2 regions of the Klebsiella sp. MISC125 genome follow, and region 1 is predicted to be linked to the other one. Evidence: predicted binding sites of a transcription regulator. Region 1 holds the regulator's gene; the other holds the start of a gene.

The links. The regulator CRP, encoded in region 1, controls carbon source genes, mostly activating them, when cyclic AMP is high. The targets are predictions, from matches to a motif close to ATGTGANNNNNNTCACAT.
Region 2: garD (galactarate dehydratase) is a predicted target of CRP. The motif match lies at 2,864-2,881, and genes of this name have one in related genera.

What each region holds. Positions count from the first base shown of each region.
Region 1 is NZ_CP180448.1:531,526-536,674, forward strand. Features, by position in the region: gene argD (bifunctional acetylornithine/succinyldiaminopimelate transaminase) at 1-571, shown strand, start outside; gene ACMYSL_RS02415 (YccS/YhfK family putative transporter) at 561-2,639, opposite strand; gene crp (cAMP-activated global transcriptional regulator CRP) at 2,691-3,323, opposite strand; gene ACMYSL_RS02425 (OsmC family protein) at 3,628-4,032, shown strand; gene ACMYSL_RS02430 (phosphoribulokinase) at 4,088-4,957, opposite strand; gene ACMYSL_RS02435 (YheU family protein) at 4,994-5,149, opposite strand, start outside.
Region 2 is NZ_CP180448.1:739,142-744,290, forward strand. Features, by position in the region: gene ACMYSL_RS03550 (DeoR/GlpR family DNA-binding transcription regulator) at 1-174, shown strand, start outside; gene ACMYSL_RS03555 (sugar kinase) at 185-1,132, shown strand; gene garD (galactarate dehydratase) at 1,187-2,758, opposite strand; gene ACMYSL_RS03565 (MFS transporter) at 3,152-4,486, shown strand; gene garL (2-dehydro-3-deoxyglucarate aldolase) at 4,515-5,149, shown strand, end outside.

The DNA of each region.
Region 1 (5,149 bases):
TCAGCACCAGGCACTGTTAGTGTTTGATGAAGTGCAGTGCGGTATGGGGCGTACGGGCTCGCTGTTCGCTTATATGCACTACGGCGTGACGCCGGATATTCTGACCAGCGCTAAGGCGCTTGGCGGTGGCTTCCCGATTAGCGCGATGCTAACCACTCATGAAATCGCCAGTGCTTTCCATGCCGGATCTCATGGTTCAACCTACGGCGGGAATCCGCTGGCCTGCGCAGTGGGCGGGGCGGCGTTCGATCTGATTAACACGCCAGAAGTATTGGATGGTGTGAGTGCGAAGCGTGAGCTGTTTGTTAAACATCTCCAGCAGATTGACGCGCAGTTCGATTTGTTTAGCGATATCCGCGGAATGGGGTTGCTAATCGGTGCTGAGCTTAAGCCGCAGCATCAGGGCCGGGCGCGCGACTTCCTTTATGCTGCCGCAGACGCTGGCGTGATGGTGCTTAACGCCGGGCCTGACGTCATGCGCTTTGTGCCGTCGCTGGTGATTGACGATAGCGATATTGCCGAAGGAATGGCGCGCTTTGCCCAGGCAGTTGAGCGTGTGCTTAGCGCTTAGTGGTGCGTAGCCAGATGCCATGATGCGGACGCTGACGCCATGCTACCGACGAAATGGTGTGCATGGTGTTCAGGTGACCCAGAATGCGCTGCAGATGCTGTTCCATGGTACTGAGCGGGCCGCGAGGGACTTCCGCATCCTGGGCCTCCATAATATTCACATCTCCAGCGCTCCCCGGTCCATCTGAATCCAGCCGTTGCTGACAGCGCTGTAGCGCAATTTCACAGGACTCCAGATAACGCTGAGCTAGATCCGGCGTCAGCATATTGTGCTCGCGCGCCAGGGTGGTCATCGCATTGATGTGCTCAACAATGAACTGGCTATGGGTTACCCACAGCTTCATATCTTCCAGATAGTGCGAATTAAAGCCCGGTTCCTGCATCGCCTGATTGAGTGAGTTAAACAGCGCATTGTGCGCCTGATTAACGCGCATTCGCTGATAGGCCAGCGCCGGAGCCTGGTGATCGTCGCTAAGAATGAGCCGGATCGCTTCCTGATCGGCTTCCAGCGCGTCGTGGGCATTTTTGCGTAGCAGACCGCTTTGCCACTGCGGCCATAGCCAAACCATCCCACCAAAAGCGATCAGACAGCCAATAAGCGTGTCGATTAATCTGGCGATGATAAACTGCTCACCGTTTAGCGTGAGTAATTGCAGGGTATAAACCGCCGTGACGGTAAAACCAACCATTGCCCAGCCGTAGTTCTTACGAATAATCAGGTAGCTTAGCAGCGTGATGAAGAGCATGGCGGTCAGCGTATAGCCTTCAGGCACGTGGAAGTGTAGCGTCAGTCCGGCGATCACCAGTCCGGCAATCGTTCCAGCCGCCCGGTGAACAATGCGCACCCGCGTCGCGCCGTAGCCGTTTTGCGTCACGAACAGCACAGTCATCAGGATCCAGTAGGGTTTCGGCAGATGCAGTGCGCTGCCCATCAGGCTGGCGGCGCTCAGCATTACGCTGATGCGCGCGGCGTTGCGTAACGCCGGAGATTTAAACGACAGGTAGCTTTTTAGCGCTGGCAGCAGGGGTAAACGTCGGGTTTTATCCGCCATCAAGTTGCGCGTGTACAGAGGACGCTGGGTACGCAGAACCCTGGCGATACGGCTGAAGTGCCAGGCGCAGAACTGGCCGACCGGGTTATCCGGATGTTGCCAGGCAATTTTTTCCAGCGCGCCGATCTGTTTATCCATCTGAAAACGCTGTGGGTAACGATGGTAGAGAAGATCGTCCGCCAACTCACGCAGGCGGGCGGCAACGGTTTGCGCATTCCAGCGAATCACTGCTTCTGCGTGACTGCGTTCCACCAGTTTCTGCACTTCTTCCGGCTGATGCAGGCTAACGGAGATATGTTCCTGTAAATCCAACCCCACCTGAAAAGCGCGCAACAGACGTTTGTGGTCGTTGCGTTGATTGGCCGCCAGCATATGCATCTGCTGGTAACACTGGGTAATCAGATCAACCACTTTCTGCTGGCGGTTAAGTAGCGGCGGCAGCGAGGTGGCCGGGTCCGTATGCTGGGTCAGCAGGCTGTATTTGGCCTCGCAATAGTTAGCCAGTTCGCGGTAGAGCAGGCTCAGCGACTCGCGCAGCGGTTGTTCGCGCCATAGCCAAAACCAGAACCAGTTAAAGACGCCATACCATAAGGTGCCGAGCGCGTAGATTAGCAGTGGCTCCCACACCGGCATGTTGCCCGCAAGGCTGAGGGTAAAAATGGCGGCAATAAGTGAAGCAGGCAGTAGTCGCGCGTGCAGTGAACTGATTTCGGCAGTCACCCCAAGGATTAGCGCCAGACCAGTGAGAATCAGCGGTAGAGGGATCTCGCGTTGCAGCAGGAGCTGGACAATCAGGCTACAGCCAGCAAACAGGCAACCGCCAATAATCAGGCGTTTAAAGAAGCGCTTATGTGGTGTGTCCAGACCGGCAATGTTGCAACAGGCTGGTACCAGGGAAAACAGTAAGCCCTGCTGTAAATGTCCGAGAAGAAGTCCGATTGCGACCGGCAGACACAACACCAGCGTTTGCCGCAGTGCGTAGTTGACTTCCGGGTGGTAAATCAGCCTGCGCCACATGAGGGGGAAACAAAAACGGCGTATTGCTATGCAATACGCCGTTTTGCCGACTTAACGGGTACCGTAGACGACGATAGTTTTACCGTGCGCGGAGATCAGGTTTTGATCTTCCAGCATTTTCAGGATACGACCAACGGTTTCGCGGGAGCATCCAACGATCTGACCGATTTCCTGACGGGTAATTTTAATTTGCATACCGTCCGGGTGGGTCATCGCATCAGGCTGTTTTGCCAGGTTCAGCAGCGTCTGGGCGATACGACCCGTCACGTCGAGGAAGGCGAGGTTACCGACTTTCTCTGACGTAACCTGCAGGCGACGTGCCATTTGCGAAGAGAGACGCATCAGGATGTCCGGGTTAACCTGGATCAACTGACGGAATTTTTTGTAGGAGATTTCGGCCACTTCACATGCGGTTTTCGCACGTACCCATGCACTACGTTCCTGACCTTCTTCAAACAGGCCTAATTCACCGATGAAATCGCCCTGGTTGAGGTAAGAGAGGATCATCTCTTTACCTTCTTCATCCTTGATGAGTACAGCCACGGAGCCTTTAACGATGTAGTACAACGTTTCTGCTTTCTCACCCTGGTGGATCAGCGTGCTCTTTGAGGGGTACTTATGAATGTGGCAATGAGACAAGAACCATTCAAGGGTAGGGTCTGTTTGCGGTTTGCCAAGCACCATGCGCGGTTATCCTCTGTTATAAGCTATCTCCAGATGCCGACACTACACGGCATCCGGGCATGCAATCGTATTAAATCCCTATACCTGGGAATCTGGCTGAAAATTTCCTGCAGCCTGTAATGTGAACTCCTCAGCATACATGCAGTGCATCAATGTATTACTGTAGCATCCCGATTGTTTTAGCATAGCTTTCGCCGCGTGTCTCCTGGTGTCTCGCTTCAGCATGACCTAGGTCGCCTTCCGTTGCGAGAATTGTTATGTGCGCGTAATCTGTCAGGAAAATTACAGCCCTGGAGTTAAATTTATGCAAGCGCGAGTGAAATGGGTTGAAGGGTTAACCTTCATTGGTGAGTCGGCTTCTGGTCACCAGATTCTGATGGACGGTAATTCCGGGGATAAAGCGCCTAGCCCGATGGAAATGGTGTTGATGGCGGCGGGCGGATGTAGCGCAATTGACGTGGTTTCTATCCTGCAGAAGGGACGCCATAACGTCACTAACTGCGAAGTTAAGCTGACTTCTGAGCGTCGCGAGGAAGCACCGCGTCTGTTTACCCATATCAATCTGCATTTTATCGTGACCGGTAAAGAGCTGAAAGATGCTGCCGTTTCTCGCGCAGTTGACCTATCGGCGGAAAAATATTGCTCGGTGGCGCTGATGCTGGAGAAAGCGGTAAACATAACTCACTCTTATGAAGTGATCGAGGGATAAGCCGAACGGCGCGAACTCGTCGCCCCGGCATGCGCTGCGCTACCGGGGTTTTTTGTTAATTGATTTTCCTGCCTTCCATTAGCCGCTCGACCAATGGCGCCATGATGAGCTCCATGGCCAGCCCCATTTTCCCTCCCGGCACCACTAGCGTGTTCATATGCGAGATAAACGAGCCCTGAAGCATCGCCAGTAGCCAGGGGAAATCGATATTCTGTAAGTTGCGGAAATGGATAACGACAAAGCTTTCATCAAGCGATGGGATTGCTTTGGCTGCAAATGGATTGGACGTATCCACCGTAGGTACGCGCTGGAAGTTGAGGTGAGTGCGTGAAAACTGCGGGGTGATGAAGTTGATGTAATCTTCCATCGAGCGAACGACGGAATCCATCACCGCTTCACGAGAGTGGCCGCGTTCGCTGGTATCGCGGATAAGCTTCTGGATCCACTCCAGGTTAACGATCGGCACAACCCCAACCAACAGATCAACATGGTCAGCGACGTTGTGCTGGGGCGTGACAACTCCGCCGTGCAGGCCTTCATAAAACAGCACGTCAGTGGGTTCAGGCAGCGACTGCCAGGGAGTGAAGGTGCCAGGAACCTGATTCCACGGCACGGCTTCATCATAGGTGTGTAAATACTTGCGTGACTGACCTGTACCGTTCAGCCCGTATTCTCTGAAAGTCTGCTCCAGCAGGCCGAAATCGTTAGCCTCGGGACCGAAGTAGCTGATGTGTTTGCCCTGATCTCGCGCTTTGCGGATCGCCATGTCCATTTCCGGGCGGGTGTAGCGGTGAAAGCTATCGCCTTCCACTTCGGCGGCGTGGAGGTTTAGTTGGGCGAATATTTTGCGAAAGGCGAGGCTGGTGGTCGTGGTTCCCGCGCCGCTAGAGCCCGTGACGGCAATCACCGGATGTTTGGCAGACATAACAACTCCCAGGGTAAACGATAGTGTGATGCCGCCTTAGCCGTGAAACTGCTTGCGGGGCATAATATTGACCGTCTCGTGCAGCTCTGACCACACCAGCGCGGCTTCTCCGCTTTTCAGCTGTTGTTTGACATCGGCGACTTTATCCGCCAGCGAACGTTCATGCTCACCATAATCGGTGCCTTCGCGTAA
Region 2 (5,149 bases), 210 kb from region 1:
TACGGCGACAAGCGGTATGAGATTGGTCATTTGCAGCAGATGAGTTGCGTGGTGACGCCGCAGGTTGTTGCTGCGGAATATCATGCTCGTCTACTCGCCGCAGGGCTGACTAACAGCTATACCAATAATGAGTGCCTGACATGGCTCAACCCTGCTTTGCAAAAAGCAAAGTAAAGGAGCGATGATGAACGTGACCATTTGCACCATCGGCGAACTACTGGTGGAGTTTCTGGCAAAAGAAGAGAACCAGGGCTTTTCTCGCCCGGGAGAGTTTTGGGGGCCATATCCCAGCGGTGCACCGGCAATTTTTGCCGATCAGGTGGCAAAGTTGGGTTTTGGTTCGGTGCTTTTTAGCTGCGTCGGCAATGATGCGTTTGGGGAAATGAATATCGCGCGACTGGATGCCGATGGCGTTAATGTCAACGGTATCGCCATACTGCAAAAAGCGACTACTGGCAGTGCTTTTGTAAGCTATCGGAGTCAGGCACAGCGCGATTTTATTTTTAATATGCCGAACAGTGCCTGCGGTCTGTTGACTGCCGATCATATTGACGAAAGCCTGCTTAATCAGTGCAATCATTTTCACATTATGGGCTCCTCGCTGTTTTCGTTTCGCATGATCGATGCGATGCGTAAGGCGATTGAAAATATCAAAGCGCGCAACGGCACGGTTTCGTTCGATCCGAATATTCGTAAAGAGATGCTCAATATTCCTGAAATGTCGCAGGCCTTTGAATATATTCTCGATTACACGGATATTTTCCTGCCAAGCGATGGTGAGTTGAATTACTTTGGCCTTAATCCGGGGCGTGATGAGCAAGTACTGGTTGATAAGTTGCTCAAACGCGGTGTTAAGCATGTTGTCATTAAACGTGGGCCTCGGGGAGCCAGCTATTTCAGTGCTCAGGAAACGCATCATGTTACCGGTTTTAATGTGCCAGTTGTGGATCCTACGGGAGCGGGTGACTGTTTCGGTGCAACCTTTGTCAGTCTGTTTCTGTCAGGCGCATCGCCGCAGGAAGCGTTGAGATGGGCTAATGCCAGCGGTTCTCTGGCGATTACCCAGCGTGGGCCGATGGAAGGGACTTCGACGAAGGCGCAGATAGAGGCGTTTCTTAACGAACAGAGATGAGAATGAGTTATCCCGCTCGAGGCAATAACGAGCGGGATAAATGATGTTAACGGATCACGTCACCGGCGCTGGGTTAAACACCGCCAGCTGATTATGTAATCCCCACTGATCCGAGAAGGTTTTCTTGCGGCCGCTGGCGACATCAAGAATAAACTCGAACAGCTTCAGCCCCACCTCTTCGATGGTCTCTTCACCGGTCGCAATCGTTCCGGCGTTGATATCCATTAAGTCAAACCAACGATTCGCCAGTTCGGTACGCGTTGCCATCTTAATGACCGGCACCGCTACCAGGCCATACGGCGTCCCGCGACCGGTGGTAAACACCTGCACGGTGATCCCAGAGGCCACCTGCTGGGTACCGCAGACAAAATCACTGGCTGGCGTTGCGGCGTAAATCAGGCCGCGTTTGGTTGGACGCTGTCCCGGGGAAAGTACTTCGGCAATCGCGCTCTTACCGGATTTAGCGATAGAACCGAGCGCCTTTTCCACCACGTTTGCCAGGCCGCCTTTCTTGTTGCCTGGGGAAGGGTTGGCGCTGCGGTCGGTTTTGCCCATATCGAGATAGTTATCGTACCAGGCCATCTCTTCCAGCAGACGTTTACCCACTTCTTCGTTGATGGCGCGTGGCGTCAGCAGATGGATTGCATCGCGCACTTCGGTCACTTCGGAGAACATCACGGTTGCGCCGCAGCGCACCAGCAGGTCGGACGCATAGCCCACTGCCGGGTTGGCGGTCACGCCAGAAAACGCATCGCTGCCGCCGCACTGCATACCGACCACCAGCTCGGAGGCCGGGCAGGTTTCACGTTGGCGCTGGTTCAGTTTCTCCAGATGACGCTCGGCAACTTGCAGAATATCGTCGACCATCGATTTAAAACCGACGTGCTTTTCGTCTTGCAGGCTAACGATACTGGCGCTATCCACCGGGATGCTTTTCACATCATCGGTACCTTCCAGCAGACGCTCTGGCTGAAGTTTTTCACAGCCGAGGCCAATTACCATCACTTCGCCGCCGAAATTCGGGTTAAGCGCAAGGTTGTGAATGGTACGGATAGGCACGACCGCCGCCGGGGCGTTAATCGCCACGCCGCAGCCGTAAAGGTGATTCAGGCCGACTACGCCATCAACGTTGGGATATTTCGGCAGCAGATCGCGTTCGATAATTTTAACCACGTAATCTACAACGCCCGCCACGCAGTGCACGCTGGTGCTAATGCCGAGCAGGTTTTTGCTCCCCACGCTACCGTCTGCGTTGCGATACCCTTCGAAGGTGTAGCCTTCCAGCGGCGGCAGCGGCTCGGGAACTTTGGTCGCCAGCGGCAGGGTGTTGAGCGGTGGCGCTTCCGGCAGCTCGACCAGCGATTCATCAATCCAGCTACCCTGCGCGATATCACGTACCGCGTAGCCAATCACTTCGCCATAGCGGATGATTTCACCGTGTGCGGGAATATCGACCAACGCGACCTTATGGCCTTGCGGGATATGTTCAACGAGCGTGAGTCCATCAGGGAAACGCGTTCCGGCCGTTAAACCTCGATCGTTAACAATAATCGCCACATTATCCGTTTCGTGTACTTTTATATAAAACGCCGTCGGCGATTCTTGTCTAATTTCAATGTCAGCCATTGTCCAGTATTCTCCAGCAAGGTGCGAATAATAAAATAAAACGGTTATTCAATTTCTGATGCTCAGATTTGTGGAATTAAGAATGTCAGGTGTTTAGATTTAAAAATGTGATCTAAATCACTCATTTTTGCGTGAGGGAGTCAGGTATAGAAGGAAATCACTGGAACTGTGCATTAGCGCCCACTGATTGTTGCATTTGCACAATTATAATGGTTTTTGTTATCTCTTTGTGGGGTTTATGCACAGTGATCAAATACCGTGAGCTGATTATACTGAGTCATGCTTGCAATGCGTCGGATAAGTAAATCGACAGTGTCTAAGATCGATTTATAAATAACTAAAATCACACCAGTAATAAATGATGGAAGGTGTGTCGTACCTGAGGAATATAAAATGAGTGTGGATGCTGCAATAGAGCAGAAAAAGGGTATGCCAACCCGATATTTAATTCTGTTGATAATATTTATTGTTACTGCCATTAACTATGCAGACCGTGCGACGCTATCTATTGCCGGTACCGAAGTGGCGAAAGAGTTGCACCTGAGTGCAATCTCAATGGGTTATATTTTCTCCGCTTTCGGTTGGGCCTATTTGCTGATGCAAATTCCTGGCGGCTGGCTGCTGGACAAATTTGGCTCGAAGAAGGTCTACACCTACAGCCTGTTCTTCTGGTCGCTGTTTACCTTCCTGCAAGGCTTTGTGGATGTATTCCCGCTAGCCTGGGCTGGTGTCTCAATGTTTATCATGCGTTTTATGCTGGGCTTCTCGGAAGCACCTTCTTTCCCGGCAAACGCCCGTATCGTTGCGGCCTGGTTCCCGACCAAAGAGCGCGGTACCGCATCCGCTATCTTTAACTCCGCGCAATATTTTTCTCTGGCGCTGTTCTCTCCGTTGCTGGGCTGGCTGACTTTTGCCTGGGGCTGGGAACATGTGTTTACCGTCATGGGTGTGATTGGTTTTGTCCTGACCGGTCTGTGGGTTAAGTTCGTTCACAACCCAACCGACCATCCGCGGATGACGAAAGAAGAACTGAAATTTATTGCGGATAACGGTGCCGTGGTCGATATGGACCATAAAAAGCCGGGTGACTCTGCTGCAAAAGGTCCAAAACTGGATTACATCAAGCAGTTGCTCAGCAGCCGAATGATGCTAGGTATCTTTTTTGGTCAGTACTTCTTAAACACTATTACCTGGTTCTTCCTCACCTGGTTCCCTATTTACCTGGTGCAAGATAAGGGGATGTCGATTCTGAAAGTGGGGATGGTGGCTTCCATTCCGGCACTGTGCGGTTTTGCCGGTGGCGTGCTGGGTGGGCTGTTCTCTGACTACTTGATTCGCCGCGGTTGCACGCTGACCTTTGCACGTAAGCTACCTATTGTTCTGGGTATGCTGCTGGCATCGACGATTATTCTGTGTAACTACACCGATAGCACGGTGCTGGTGGTGGCGCTGATGGCGCTGGCATTCTTCGGTAAAGGTTTTGGTGCTCTGGGTTGGCCGGTTATCTCCGACGTGGCACCGAAAGAAATTGTTGGGCTGTGCGGCGGGTTGTTTAACGTCTTCGGTAACGTAGCCTCTATCGTCACCCCGCTGGTGATCGGCTATATCGTAAGTGAGCTGCACTCCTTTAATGGCGCACTGATTTTTGTAGGCTGTTCCGCGCTGATGATGATGATTTGCTACCTGTTCGTGGTCGGTGACATCAAACGTCTGGAACTGCAGAAATAATTAACGGTTAAGTGACAAGGTATAAGCGATGAATAACGATATCTTCCCGAACAAATTTAAGGCGGCCCTGGCGGCGCATCAAGTTCAGATCGGCTGCTGGTCCGCGCTCGCAAGCCCTATCAGCACTGAAGTTTTAGGTTTGGCTGGCTTTGACTGGCTGGTGCTGGACGGCGAACATGCGCCGAACGATATCTCAACCTTTATCCCACAGCTGATGGCGCTGAAAGGCAGCACTAGTGCGCCAGTTGTGCGCGTACCGACCAATGAGCCGGTGGTTATTAAGCGCCTGTTGGACATTGGTTTCTATAACTTCCTGATTCCGTTTGTAGAGACGGAAGAAGAAGCAGTCAATGCCGTAGCTTCTACGCGTTATCCGCCAGAAGGCATTCGCGGCGTCTCCGTATCACACCGCGCCAATATGTTTGGCACCGTGCCGGATTACTTCGCGCAGTCGAACAAAAACATCACCATCCTGGTGCAGATCGAAAGTCAGCAAGGCGTGGATAACGTCGATGCGATCGCTGCAACCCCAGGCGTCGACGGTATTTTTGTCGGCCCAAGCGATTTGGCCGCCGCGTTAGGCCATCTGGGCAATGCTTCCCACCCGGAAGTACAAAAAGCTATCCAGCACATCTTTGCGGTCGCGAAAAAGCACGGTAAGCC